Regions from separate parts of the Enterobacter sp. C4G1 genome, predicted to be linked through region 3. Evidence: predicted binding sites of a transcription regulator. Region 3 holds the regulator's gene; each other region holds the start of a gene.
What was found. Region 3 encodes LexA, which represses DNA repair genes until DNA is damaged. Its sites were predicted from a motif close to TNCTGTATGTACATACAGNA; they were not measured.
Positions count from the first base shown of each region.

Region 1: the regulator LexA is predicted to act here: its motif matches at 2,599-2,618, upstream of umuD (translesion error-prone DNA polymerase V autoproteolytic subunit).
Region 2: the regulator LexA is predicted to act here: its motif matches at 2,592-2,611, upstream of ACT9TW_RS18190 (DinI-like family protein).

Region 1 is NZ_JBQVVV010000002.1:336,934-341,834, forward strand. It holds gene ACT9TW_RS15465 (M24 family metallopeptidase) at 1-847, shown strand, start outside; gene ACT9TW_RS15470 (EAL domain-containing protein) at 980-2,503, shown strand; gene umuD (translesion error-prone DNA polymerase V autoproteolytic subunit) at 2,638-3,123, shown strand; gene umuC (translesion error-prone DNA polymerase V subunit UmuC) at 3,107-4,369, shown strand; gene ACT9TW_RS15485 (hypothetical protein) at 4,474-4,901, shown strand, end outside.
Region 2 is NZ_JBQVVV010000002.1:886,319-891,219, forward strand. It holds gene ACT9TW_RS18180 (methyl-accepting chemotaxis protein) at 1-1,343, opposite strand, end outside; partial or broken gene ACT9TW_RS18185 (IS3 family transposase) at 1,577-2,492, opposite strand; gene ACT9TW_RS18190 (DinI-like family protein) at 2,667-2,906, shown strand; gene yedE (selenium metabolism membrane protein YedE/FdhT) at 3,375-4,586, shown strand; gene yedF (sulfurtransferase-like selenium metabolism protein YedF) at 4,583-4,816, shown strand.
Region 3 is NZ_JBQVVV010000001.1:1,394,250-1,399,150, forward strand. It holds gene plsB (glycerol-3-phosphate 1-O-acyltransferase PlsB) at 1-2,177, opposite strand, end outside; gene ACT9TW_RS06665 (diacylglycerol kinase) at 2,331-2,699, shown strand; gene lexA (transcriptional repressor LexA) at 2,808-3,416, shown strand; gene dinF (MATE family efflux transporter DinF) at 3,480-4,817, shown strand.

The DNA.
Region 1 (4,901 bases), on a different contig from region 3:
CGCACATCTGTTTATTGACGGAGATAACGGCGCGCGGGTAACCAACAATGCGAATGAAATCGCCCATTATGAGTATGGTGCAAATCTGGCGTCGAACTGCATCCTGAATGCCATGAACGCGGTTGAACCGGGAATGAGTGAGGCGGCGTTAGGGGCGTATCTGGCGGCGGAAGGCCAGTACAATACGGTGGTGACCATTGCCGCATCGGGCCAGCGTTTTGAAAAAGCCAATCTATACCCCACGCATAAACCGCTGCAAAGGGGCCAGCCGCTGTCCATGACCACCGGGTTTAAAGGTGGATTATCCAGCCGTACCGGTTTTGTGATTGCCAGCGAAAATGAGCTGCCAGATACACAGAAAGATTATCTTGAACGTGTGGCAAAACCTTATTTTTCTGGTGTGGTGACCTGGCTTGAAAATATCAGAATTGGCATGGAAGGCGGGGAGATGTATTCCCTGATAGAGTCTATTTTGCCAAAAGAGAAATATGGCTGGCATCTGAACCCCGGGCATCTCAGCGCCGATGAAGAGTGGATGTCATCGCCCATTTATAAACATTCGACGCAAACCCTGAAAAGCGGGATGATTTTGCAGATTGATATTATTCCGTCAGTGCCGGGTTATACCGGCGCCAGCGCCGAGGAGAGCGTTGCGCTGGCGGATTTCGCGCTCCAGGCCGAGATCAAACACGCTTACCCTGAGCTATGGGCCAGAATTGAAACCCGTAAACGTTATCTCAACGACGTACTTAAGATTGCGCTGAGCGCGGATGTGATCCCGCTTTCCAGTGCCGTTGCTTATTTGCGGCCTTTCTTCCTGGCGAAGGATAAAGCGTTTACCTGCTAAACAATTTCCGGAGAACTTATTGAAGGAGCATGGTTATTTTTACTTTTGTCGACCATGCTCTTTGTACTTACACCATTAAGCGCCGTAAATGCCGTCAGCGTCATCTTACTCACTCGTGCCCAGGATACGTTAATGCGTCATTTTATTGTTCCTGCTGCTGCCGCTCTGGCCCTGTTTATCATGGGTATTTTTATTCTGAATACCCAGCTCTGGTATTCCGCACGGGCCGACAGCATGACGGGGGCGAAGTATGTCGTAAAGAATATGAATACGATCCTGGGTGAAGCTCAGCGCGCCACCCGGACGTCGATGAATGTCGCCGGAGCAGGCTGTGATGAGGAAGGGCAATACCGGCTTGGCACTGAGGCGGCGCTACAACCTCATCTCAGGACTATTTTCATTCTCACGCATGGGCAAATAGTGTGTTCATCCCTGCCGGATAACCGTGTGCTGTTGGTTAACGTGATGAGATTACCTGATTTGCCATTGATGCTGCTGCCAGCAAAAGAGACGGTAAATGGTTTGCCTGTGCTGCTGTATCAGACGGTATTTGATGGCAGCCGTATTGGGATCACAGTCAGCGATCGCCATATCCGCGACGCCCTGGGTATTTCGATAAAAGACGTCAGTTATCGGTTAAGGGTTGGTGACACCGTGCTGGGCCTGTCTGGTGATGCCGCGCCGGTAAACAATAAAGGCAAGCATGTCGGGCGGCTTGAAGCCAAAGATTATCCCTACAGTATTGAGTATAACTATCCTCCGTTATTCAGCGTGCAGAGGCTGATAAGTCAGGGTGCAGGCATCCTGTTTTTTTTACTGCTGGTAGCCTGTCTCGGTGCTTACGCGCTGTATAAATATCTGAATAAAAGTACGCCGCCTGAGGAGTCGCTACAGCGCGCCATCGCAAAGGGGGAAATTATCCCGTTTTATCAGCCCGTTGTTAATGGCCGTGAGGGCACCCTGCGGGGCGTGGAGGTACTGGCGAGATGGAAACACCCGAAAGCGGGCTATATTTCCCCGGCCTCGTTTATCCCGCTTGCTGAAAAATCCGGCCTGATTGTACCGTTGACGCGCAGCCTGATGGCGCAGGTGGTGATACAGATGAATGCTATTTCCAGCAAGCTGCCGGAAGGTTTTCATGTGGGGATTAACTTCAGTGCATCTCATATTGCCATGCCCACCTTTATGGATGAGTGCCTGAACTACAAAAGCCGCTTTGAGCGCAAAGATTTGAACCTGGTGATTGAAGTCACGGAGCGTGAACCGCTGGATATTGACGAACACCTGGTTCATACCCTGAATGCGCTGCACGAAAATGGTTTTGCCATCGCGCTGGATGACTTCGGAACCGGGTATTCAGGGCTCTCTTACCTGCACGATCTGCATATCGATTACATCAAGATTGACCATAGCTTTGTCAGCCGGGTCAATGAGCATGAGGAATCCACCCGGATCCTGGATTGTGTGCTGGATCTGGCGCGTAAACTCTCGATAAGTATTGTCGCCGAAGGTGTGGAAACCAAAGCGCAGCTTGATTACCTCAACCGGAATAATATCGTCTTCCAGCAGGGGTATTACTTCTTTAAGCCTGTTCCGTTTACGGAGCTGATACAAATTTTGCTGTCGAAGCCTAAAGTGAAAGTCATGGTGGAGTAACCGACCGGATGAGGTGCAGGATTAAATCCCTTCACACATCAACGTGTTTGCGCGATCGCCCGGAAAGTGCCTTGATCCTTACCCATAATACGTAATACTGTATGCATATACAGTACATGGCAGGAAAGGCAATGATGAGCACTCTCTTTTCGTATTATCCCCGGCAGGACATGGAGTTACCGCTGTTTCTGGAGCGTGTTGCCTGTGGTTTTCCAAGCCCTGCGCAGGATTACGTTGAAGACCGTATCGACCTGAACAAGCTGGCGGTAAAACACCCCAGTGCAACGTATTTCGTGAAAGTCAGCGGGGATTCCATGATCGGGGCCGGGATCGGCGATGGCGATCTGCTGGTGGTCGATCGTTCGTTAACGGCGGGACATGGCGACATTGTTGTGGCGGCGGTGGACGGGGAGTTTACGGTAAAAGAGCTACAAACCCGGCCGGTCTTAAGATTGCTTCCCCACAATGCTCGCTATCAGCCTATTACGTTTCACTCCGAAGAGGAGCTGCAAATCTTCGGTGTGGTGACGCATACGCTTAAAACACATCAACATTCTGGTGGAGTAAAAAGCCATCGCGTGGGTGGCCCGGAAATGCATAACCATGTTCGCACTGGTTGATGTCAACAGCTTCTACGCGTCCTGCGAGACGGTTTTTCGTCCCGACCTTCAGGGAAAGCCCATTGTGGTGGTGTCCAATAACGATGGCTGCATTATTTCGCTTTCACGCGAGGCAAAGCAGCTGGGGATAAAAATGGGTGAACCATACTTTAAGTTCAAGGAGAAACGCTATCCGTCGCGGGTCTACGTGTTTAGCTCGAATTACGCGCTGTATGCCGATCTCAGCAGCCGCGTGATGCAGACGTTGACCGATCTTTCCCCGGCGATAGAGATCTATTCCATTGATGAGGCGTTCGTGAATGTCTCGGGCATCGACAGCTGTATGCCACTGGATATTTTCGGGCACCAGATGCGCAACCAGGTACTGAAAAATACCGGGCTGACGGTAGGCGTAGGGATTGCGCAGACGAAGACGCTGGCGAAGCTTGCGAACTATGCAGCGAAGAAATGGCGCAGCACGGGCGGTGTTGTTGATTTGTCAGACCACGATCGTCAGCGCAAACTGCTGGCCGCAGTGCCGGTGGAAGAGGTATGGGGGGTTGGGCGGCGGATCACCAAAAAGCTAAATGCGATGGGCATTACCACGGCGCTTGAGCTGGCCGACAGCTCTTCGTGGGTAATAAGGAAACATTTCAACGTGGTTCTGGATCGCACGGTTCGTGAACTTCGCGGTGAGCGTTGCCTTAACCTGGAAGAATTTACTCCCACAAAGCAACAAATCATCTGTAGCCGCTCTTTTGGGCACCGCATTACGCAATATGTTGAGATGCATCAGGCGATTTGCGCTTACGCCGAACGCGCAGCGGAAAAACTGCGTGGCGAGCGCCAGTATTGCCGCTTCATCAGCGTATTTCTGCGGACCAGCCCTCATGCGGATAATGAGGTGTATTACGGCAATCAGGCGTCTGTCACCCTGTTGACGCCGAGCAACGACTCACGCGATATCATCCGCGCTGCCACGCAAGCGTTAGAGCGGATATGGCTCGATGGGTATCGCTATATGAAAGCGGGGGTGATGCTGGCAGACTTTTTCAGTAGCGGGGTCGCACAGCTAAATTTGTTCGATGACAACCGCCCGCGAGCCAATAGCATGGCGTTGATGGAGGCGATAGACAGGCTTAATCATTCCGGGAAAGGGAAAGTCTGGTTTGCCGGGCAGGGGATCGAGAAAGCCTGGTCGATGAAGCGTGAGATGCTGTCCCCGTCTTATACGACAAAGTATGCGGATTTGCCGGTGGCACGGTAGGGGGAGAATGCCCGTAATTCATTTTAACTCATACTTTTATATCATGCCGTTTTGCACGGATGTGGTTATTTTTATTATGTGCCACTCTCTTTCTGAGGTCATACATGGATATTTCAGCGCATCCGAAACAGTTTAAGGTTAGTGACTTCTCAACCGTTAATTTGACGTCAGGTGTGGGGCGAAAACTGTCTCATAACGACCTGGAGAACAGTTGTGCTATTCCCGTCGGGAGTGTGAATAAAAACAGTGGGATATTTATATTTAGCCTGACGTGTCCGTTCTCGGAAAAAACTTTTATTACTCAGGTTGTTCCAATGCTAAGGTCAGGGAAAAGTATGGTGATGGCCAATTTTATCCGTAATGATTACGATTTAAATATTTGGATCAGACTGGCAAAAATAAAAGCAGCCTACAGGATGTCAGTAGTATCAGCACTTTATAAGTATGAGTTTGATGGCCGTATTAGCACTGAGTTTGATGGTCAACGGAAAAACTATAATGATATCCAGGAAATGCTGGACAAGATATTATC
Region 2 (4,901 bases), on a different contig from region 3:
TGCGTCAGGCGCTCAGCTTCACGTGCGTTACCAGCAGTCTGAGTGATATTACTTGAAATCTGCTCCATGCTGGCAGCCGTTTCAACAATCGAAGCAGCCTGTTCATCCGTACGTTGAGCAAGATCCTGGTTCCCGGCGGCAATATCGCTACTCGCGCCTCGGAGTATCACTGCACCAGATTTGATTTCCTGCACGATGCGTTGGATGTTCTCAATCGACTGATTATACGCGAAGTTCAATGCAGACAGTTCATCACTGCCCGGCACTTCCAGACGACGGGTCAGGTCGCCATCCATTTCGGCGATGGATTTTAACGTCCCGGTCAGTTGCTGCTGGATGCTGCGCGCCACCGTCACCGCAAACATGATTGCAATAAGCATTGCAATCAGGCTTATTGCAATAAAGGATTGCCAGTCAACGCGGGCGTCGTGTGCCAGGGATTCAGCATGGCTCTGCAGAGCGTCCGCTGCGTGATTCTCTAATGTGCGTAGTATCTCAATACGCTGGGTCTGAGCTTTAAACCAGTCCCCAGGGTTGACACTAAATCCTCCCCGGTCTGCTTTATCAAAAGCCACTTCCCGCAGTTCAAGTGCACGAACGGCATCAACTGACTTCAGCGCGTTGTCTAACTCTGAAGCCTGCGACGGGCTGCTAAAGCGCCGCGCCGCAGTTAACCATGCGTCCTGCTTGCCCACTACGTCACTGAACATGCGAAACTGACCGTCGCCAAAGCTATTGGTGGAGAAGATATTAGACAGCAGGGCTCTCTCCACTCCCGCCTGTTCCTTTAAATTCAGAAGACTATAATATGCTGCAAGTTCATTAGCCATCGATCCAGATGTGCTCAAATGGATCATTCCACCAACAAAGTTCAGCATTCCAGAAATAGTCTGAGTATAGAATTTGCTGGATTGCGGGGAATCAATATTTAATTTGTTAATTGAATTACGGGTTGATTTAAGATGCTGAATATTGTCCTTGAAAACATTCAGCGTCGCGAAAATTTCATTTTTGAGTAAATCTTTATTCGTAGAGGCGAGCGTCTGATTTAACTTATACAGCGCATCATCGGTTAATTTCTGCTGTGCTGCTAACTCTTCACGAAAACTTTGCCCGCGGGAACCAATAAAGCCAGCACTCATTCCACGCTCTCGCTGGAGTTGATGGACAACGTCGCCAGCGCTGCGTGCCAGTATGGTGAGTTCACCAATGGTATTCATCTGCTGTTCAATATTGATGCGACTGATCATACCTGAACCTGCAAGCCAGAACATAGCCAACAGAAGCGGCATTAATGCTATAAACAACTTCACTTTCATTGAAATACGGCAAATCCATAACATGCAATTATTTTCCTTATGTATATCTACTAAAAGAGCTATCGGCAAATATCCATAAAAACTTTATACCTATTAGTGAGTGGTTTCTTAATTCGAGAACGTAGATTATTAGAGTGATTTTCAATCATAGATTGATTCTGATTATTCAATTCTGGCTAACCGTTTGAATTATCAGCAATAATAAAGGCACTGTCGAACAAATGATAATTATGTAGGCAGGCCACATTCCTTTAAGACCAGCCCAGTGCAGAATGGGGGCGTCTCTGGTTATAGTTTATGCGCCAGGCCTCGATTTTGCACCGGGCATCTTCCAGCGACATGAACCAGTTTTCATTCAGGCATCCCTGCCGCAGCCTGCCGTTGAACGACTCCACCGTCGCATTGTCCGTTGGGGTTCCCGGGCGTGAGAAGTCTATACGGATCCCTCGTTCATACACCCACTTGTCCAGCATTTTTCCTGCAAATTCAGAGCCGTTATCGGTTTTCAGCAACTGTGGTAAAGGACGTCTGAACGCAATACTGTTCAGCATCTCCGCAACTTCCGTTGAGCGCAGATTCTGGCCCACGCAGATCCCCAGACATTCACGCGTGTAGAGATCAATTACCGTCAGCAGGCGTAACCGACGCCCGTCAAATAATGCGTCGGAGACAAAGTCCATGCCCCAGATATGATTCGGATACAACCCCTGAGGCTTGGGTTGTCGGCGCTGTGCCGATTTGTTACGACGTGGACGTTTGAGACGCAGGGACAGACCCTGCTCGCTGTAGAGTCGATAGATACGTTTATGGTTATCCCGCCAGCCTTCACACCTGAGCATGACGTGAACTCTGCGGTAGCCATGGTGGACCCGGGTTTCGCTGATCTCCTGATACGCAGGCGTAGCGCACTGTCGTCTTACGCCACAGAAAGATACCTGAACGAGCTGTTGCTGACCCGCAGGATAAAGCATATTTGTCTTTCGCTGGCTCCGTAGCGTGCCTGCAGATCCCGGACCCATTCGCGCAGTCGCGCCAGCGTCAGTTCTTTTTTGCCAGCACATCCTGCAGCATGGCCTTGTCGAGGCTCAGATCGGCAACCAGCTTCTTCAGCCTGAGATTCTCTTCCTCAAGCTGTCGCATGTGCTTCAGTTCAGATGGGGAAATCCCGCCGTATGAGACAGCGATAGCCTTTGGATTTAGTTGTATGGCCTCAACGAATGCAGCCCTTATCTCGTATGGACGTGGCATGAGTTGTATCCTCAATCACTTATTGACTGTATGCATGCACAGTAGTATTTTTAGGGCCACAGATCAAGCCAAGACTATTTCACATTCTAAGGAAAGGTTATGTTCGTAGAACTCGTTTACGACAAACGCAATTTCGAAGGCCTGCCAGATGCAAAAAACATCATTCTGGATGAGTTAACAAAGAGGATTTGCCGCGTTTTCCCGGATGCAGAAGTTCGCGTTAAACCAATGATGACGCTGCCAGCGATCAACACTGATGCGAGCAAGCATGAAAAGGAACAGATAAGCAGGGTCGTGCAGGAGATGTTTGAAGAAGCTGATATGTGGCTTGAAGCTTAGTCTTCACTTGATGGTCTTCAATACCAGCAGGCAGTCAATTGATAATATGCCTGCCTGTAAACTGTTACTTTCCGCCCGCCGGAAATTTCTTGTATAAAGTGCAAAACGGCAACATCGTAAATGAGTGTCCTCTGTTTTCTGTCCAATCCGTTGGCAATCAGCCTACCGGCCAGCGCCGAAATAATATTGCAAAAATGAAATCCTCAGATATCAAAGACGGTTACCTGCATAGTTTCACGAACAGCATTCATTATCAGAGCGTCTTGAGCGAGGGAAAGAGTGTACCAGGCTTGCCATTTAATTTTTGAATGTCGCTTTCGTATCAGAGCATGAATTTTTGATGATTGAGGTCATTAAAAAGGCAGGTATTTTGGATAAAAGGTCTGGAGAGGTTTTTGAGAAAGAGCAAAAGCTCTATATTCCAGCCCGTTAAATCCACATACACCTTCTGAGTTCAGAGGCATAGTCATGACATGGCATCATTTCAAACAGACTTACCTGGTTAAGTTCTGGTCTCCGGTTCCGGCGGTTATCGCCGCGGGCATTCTTTCTACCTACTATTTCGGGATCACCGGCACCTTCTGGGCGGTAACGGGTGAGTTTACCCGTTGGGGTGGGCAATTATTACAGCTTGCGGGCGTGCATACCGAAGAGTGGGGCTATTTTAAACTGATTCATCTGGACGGTACGCCCCTGACCCGTATCGACGGGATGATGATTATCGGCATGTTTGGGGGCTGTTTTGCTGCCGCGCTGTGGGCAAACAACGTGAAGCTACGAATGCCAAAAAGCCGGATCCGCATTATGCAGGCCGTCGCGGGCGGTATTATCGCAGGCTTTGGCGCCCGCCTGGCGATGGGCTGCAACCTGGCAGCCTTCTTTACCGGTATTCCTCAGTTTTCACTTCATGCCTGGTTCTTTGCCGTGGCAACGGCCATTGGCTCTTACTTTGGCGCGCGCTTTACGCTACTGCCCTTCTTCCGCATTCCAGTGAAAATGACCAAAGTCAGCGCCGCCTCGCCACTGACTCAAAAACCCGCTCAGGCGCGCCGTCGATTTCGACTCGGGATGCTGGTCTTTTTCGCCATGCTGGCCTGGGCATTATGCACCGCCCTTAACCAGCCGAAACTGGGCCTGGCAATGCTGTTCGGCGTTGGGTTTGGCTTACTGATAGAACGTGCGCAGATCTGCTTCACTTCAGCATTTCGCGATATGTGGATAACCGGCCGTACAATGATGGCAAAAGCCATTATTGCCGGGATGGCGGTCAGCGCTATCGGTATTTTCAGTTACGTGCAGCTCGGCGTTGAACCGAAAATCATGTGGGCTGGTCCCAATGCGGTGATCGGCGGTTTACTGTTTGGTTTCGGAATTGTGCTGGCCGGTGGATGTGAAACGGGCTGGATGTATCGTGCGGTAGAAGGCCAGGTGCATTACTGGTGGGTTGGACTGGGCAATGTGATTGGCTCTACGGTGCTGGCGTACTTCTGGGATGATTTATCCCCGGTTCTGGCAACCAACTGGGACAAGGTTAACCTGCTGAACACCTTTGGTCCGCTGGGCGGTTTACTTGTGACCTACGCCCTACTGCTGATTGCATTTCTGCTGGTTGTCGCCCAGGAAAAACGTTTTTTTCGCCGCACGGCCAATAAGACGCACCCCCAGGAGAATATCGCATGAAAGAGATTGTACCTGACTATCGCCTGGATATGGTCGGCGAGCCTTGCCCTTACCCGGCTGTCGCAACGCTTGAAGCCCTGCCTCAGCTTAAGAAAGGGGAAATTCTGGAAGTGGTGAGCGATTGTCCGCAATCCATAAACAACATTCCTCTGGATGCCAGAAACCACGGCTATACAGTGCTGGATATTCAACAGGATGGACCTACCATTCGATATTTGATTCAGAAATAATCCCTTCGCGTCCCGTTCCGGGGCGCACTGAATTTTGCCTGAAAACACCTGAAAAATGCCCTGGCTCCCATTTTGCACGCTAATC
Region 3 (4,901 bases):
CCGCGGTTGATGGATGGGTTAGCACTCAACAACCAGAACGTAATGGCATAGCGTTGCAGGGTTTCACGCGCGCCAGCCGCCAGCAGTTGCAGGGTGCGGGAGCGAGATGGGTTGATATGCAGCCCGTCATTATTGACGGTGATAAGCCCCTGACGACGCAGCTCTTCGGTCAATTTATCCAGCTCTGCCGCCAGCTCGATTTTACTCCAGCGCAGGAACAGCTCGGCTTTCAACATCGGATACAGCGCGTCGACATGACGCAGCAGGTCCTGACGAGAAATACGACGATGCTGGGTAATAATGGCGGCCATCAGCGAAGGCAGCATCAGCATATGCGCGATGTTGTTACGATAGTAAGTCATCAGCACCGCCTGCTCGCGCGGCAGAATGATGATGTCGCCAATCGTATCTTTCTCAACTTCGAACTTATTCATCTGCAAGGCATGATCGATAAGCTCGCTGGCGGTAGCGGCAGGCGCCGTCGAGTCCACTGAGTACGGAACATTACGCATAATGTCCAGATAGCAATCGAGCTGCTCGGTAAGCTGTTCACGGGTCAGTGAACGCTGACGCGATGCCAGCAGCGCAGTACAGCACAGGTTCATGGCGTTGGCCGCACCTGCGTTGTTAATACGCACCATCAGCTCAGCGGCAATGCCGTTCACCGTTGGCGTCAGCCAGGCAGGGCGTATCGCTTCGATAGGGTCGATAGACTCGCGCCATTCCGGGACATGGTGGTTAAGGTAGTTCATCAGCGGCATTGGCTCGCCGAAGTTCACGTAGCCCTGACCCAGATTACGCAGCTTGCTCAGACCACGCAGCATCTGTGGCAGGCTCTCTTTCTCTTTGGTCGCACCGCGCAGCTCTTTGGCGTACGTTCCCACTTCCATAACGTGCTCGTAGCCGATGTAAATCGGTACCAGCGTAATTGGGCGGGTACCGCCGCGCAACATGGCCTGGATAGTCATCGACAGCGTGCCGGTTTTCGGATCAAGCAGGCGGCCAGTACGGGAACGCCCGCCTTCTACGAAATACTCAACGGAATAACCGCGGCTGAACAGCTCGCCCAGATATTCGCGGAATACGGTGGAATAGAGCTTGTTACCTTTGAAGGTACGACGAATAAAGAAGGCACCAAGGCGGCGGAAAATCGGACCTGCTGGCCAGAAGTTCAGGTTAATACCGGCCGCGATGTGCGGTGGCACTAGGCCCTGATGATAAAGCACGTAGGAAAGCAGCAGGTAGTCCATGTGGCTGCGGTGGCAGGGCACATAGACAATTTCGTGGCCGTCATGTGCCAGCTGGCGCACGCGCTCGGCGTTGTGAACGTTGATCCCCTGATAGAGGCGGTTCCACGTAAAGCTCAGAATACGATCGGACAGGCGAATCATCTCGTAGGAGAAGTTCGCAGCGATCTCTTCCATCAATGCGATGGCGTTCTGCTGTGCTTTCTCATGCGAAATCTTCTTGCTGCGCGCTTCGTCTTCCACGGCGCGGGCAATGGCTTTAGACGCCAGCAATTTATTGAACAGGTCCTGACGCGCCGGGAGGCGCGGCCCTACGGCTGCAAGACGCTGGCGCGCAAAGTGCATACGTGCCACGCGAGCCAGTTTTTGCGCGATGATTTTATCCGTACCGTGTTCATCTGCCATGCGGCGCAGCGACACAGAAGGAGAGAAACGCACGAAGCTATCGCGACCAAGCCAGGACACCGCGAAGAATTTCTGGATACCGTTGAGCATCCGCAGCGGTGGGTTTTCTTCCCCTTTTTCGCGACCTGGGCGACGACCAAACATCACCGATACCGGCACCATCTGCACATCCAAATCAGGATTGCTGCGGTGTAGATCGAGGTAGTCGTGGAACAGCTTGATGGACTCTTCTTTTGGCGTGTAATAGGTAAACACACGCGGCCCGCCGTGAATGAACACGTAGCGCGGCAGCAGAGTACCGTCGATCTCCAGTGGTTCAAGCGGATCGGGTAAATCATGCGCCAGACACTGGGCGCGGAGCGTGAGCAAGTCTGCCTTCGAGTTGTAAGGCAAAACATACATTATAGGGCGAGAGGTATCGAGCCCTAATTCCAGCGCGGGTTCTGCTGGGATAGACTTGCTTTTTACCAGAACGGTTAATGGTAAATTAAGTAATTTGTAGTAAATTCGTGGCCAGCCAGACATAAACGATGTAAAGCCTCTGGTTAATAATGCAATTGCGGCGCAAGGATAACAGAAAGCGCGCAAAATTTCTGTTGTTACCCGTCATACTTCGGGCGGCAGTAAACGCACTGCGTCTATAGTTACTGACGCTATTTCTAATAAAAGGTTCTTTTAATGGCCAATAATACCACTGGGTTAACCCGAATCATCAAAGCTGCCGGCTATTCATGGAAAGGTTTCCGTGCCGCGTGGATCAATGAAGCCGCTTTTCGTCAGGAAGGCGTTGCCGCTATCGTGGCGGTAATCATTGCCTGTTTCCTCGATGTTGATGCCATAACGCGCGTTCTTCTTATTGGTTCTGTGCTTCTGGTGATGATAGTGGAAATTCTCAATAGCGCTATTGAGGCGGTAGTTGATCGTATTGGCTCTGATTTCCATGAGCTCTCTGGTCGTGCAAAAGATATGGGGTCTGCCGCCGTGTTGCTGGCGATTATTACTGCGGTGATCACCTGGGTCACGCTGCTTTGGTCGCATTTCCGATGAGCCTCGAGGAATAATTAAGTCCCTGGTTTTTTGTGCAGTTTTTGGTTCCAAAATCACCTTTGACTGTATATACTCACAGCATAACTGTATATACACCCAGGGGGCGGAATGAAAGCGTTAACGACCAGGCAGCAAGAGGTGTTTGATCTCATCCGGGATCATATCAGCCAGACGGGAATGCCACCTACGCGTGCGGAAATCGCGCAGCGCCTGGGTTTCCGTTCTCCAAATGCTGCCGAGGAACACCTTAAAGCTCTGGCGCGTAAAGGCGTAATTGAGATTGTTTCTGGTGCTTCACGCGGCATCCGTCTGCTGGTAGAAGAAGAGACGGGCATTCCGCTGGTTGGCCGTGTCGCGGCAGGTGAGCCTTTGCTCGCACAGCAGCATATTGAAGGTCACTATCAGGTCGATCCTGGCATGTTCAAACCGAGCGCGGATTTTCTGCTGCGCGTCAGCGGCATGTCCATGAAAGACATCGGTATTCTCGATGGCGATCTGCTGGCGGTTCATAAGACTCAGGATGTGCGCAACGGTCAGGTGGTGGTGGCGCGTATTGATGACGAAGTTACCGTTAAGCGCCTGAAAAAACAGGGCAATACTGTGCAACTGCTGCCGGAAAACAGCGAATTCTCCCCAATCGTGGTGGATCTTCGCGAACATAACTTCTCCATTGAAGGTCTGGCGGTTGGCGTCATCCGCAACGGAGAATGGCTGTAATCTCCCCCTGACAGGCTACGGAGCCTCCGTAGCCTGATTCATTTCCCACTCCCGGTATTTTTCATGTCACTGCTGACTGCTTCCGATAAGGCATTGTGGCGTCTTGCACTGCCGATGATTTTTTCCAATATCACCGTTCCGCTGTTGGGGCTGGTCGATACGGCGGTTATTGGTCATCTGGATTCACCGGTGTATCTGGGTGGCGTGGCGATTGGCGCAACGGCAACCAGCTTCCTCTTTATGCTGTTGCTTTTTTTACGCATGAGCACCACCGGGCTGACGGCACAGGCGTTTGGCGCAAAAGATCCCCTGCGTCTGGCACGTGCGCTGGTACAGCCGTTAATTCTGGCGCTGGGTGCGGGTGTACTTATCGTTCTGCTGCGTACACCACTGATTGAGCTGGCATTACACATTGTAGGTGGCAGTGAAGCGGTGTTGGAGCAGGCACGGCGTTTCCTTGATATTCGCTGGCTAAGCGCACCGGCATCTCTGGCGAATCTGGTTCTGCTGGGCTGGTTACTGGGCGTTCAGTATGCCCGCGCTCCCGTTATCCTGCTGGTTGTCGGGAACGTCCTGAACATAGTGCTCGACCTCTGGCTGGTTATGGGGTTGCACATGAATGTGCAGGGCGCGGCGCTGGCAACAGCTATTGCCGAGTACGGCACGCTGATTATCGGGCTGTGGATGGTCTGGCGTGTGCTGGTGATGCGGGGCATAACACCTGCGCTGCTAAAGGCCGCCTGGCGCGGCAATATCCGCAAGCTGCTGGCGCTTAACCGCGACATCATGCTGCGCTCGCTGTTATTGCAACTGTGCTTTGGTGCACTGACGGTCTTTGGCGCGCGGCTTGGCCCGGAAATCGTTGCTGTCAACGCGGTGCTGATGACGCTGCTGACCTTTACCGCCTATGCCCTCGATGGCTTTGCCTACGCGGTAGAAGCCCATTCCGGGCAAGCGTATGGCGCGCGCGAAAGCGGGCAATTACATGATGTCTGGCGTGCTGCATGTCGTCAGGCTGGGCTGGTGGCGCTGGCATTTGCACTCATCTACACCTGCTTTGGTGAGTATATTGTTGCGCTGCTCACGTCATTACCTGCACTGCGTGAGCTGGCAAGCCACTACATCATCTGGCAGGTGATCTTACCGGTTGTGGGCGTCTGGTGTTATTTACTCGACGGGATGTTCATTGGCGCAACGCGTGGCGCGGAAATGCGTAACAGCATGGCGGTCGCGGCGGGTGGGTTTGGTTTAACGCTGCTCACGGTGCCGTATCTGGGGAATCATGGGTTATGGCTGGCCCTCGCGGTCTTTCTTCTTCTGCGTGGCCTCTCGCTGGCGTTTATCTGGCGTCGTCACTGGAAAAATAATACCTGGCTTTCATCCCGTCACGATCTCTCATGATGGTAAAAGATTCTGAATAAATTCCTGAGTGCCAGATGCTCAACTAAAATTATTATCACGTCCAGCATGAAATGAAGGTTTCGG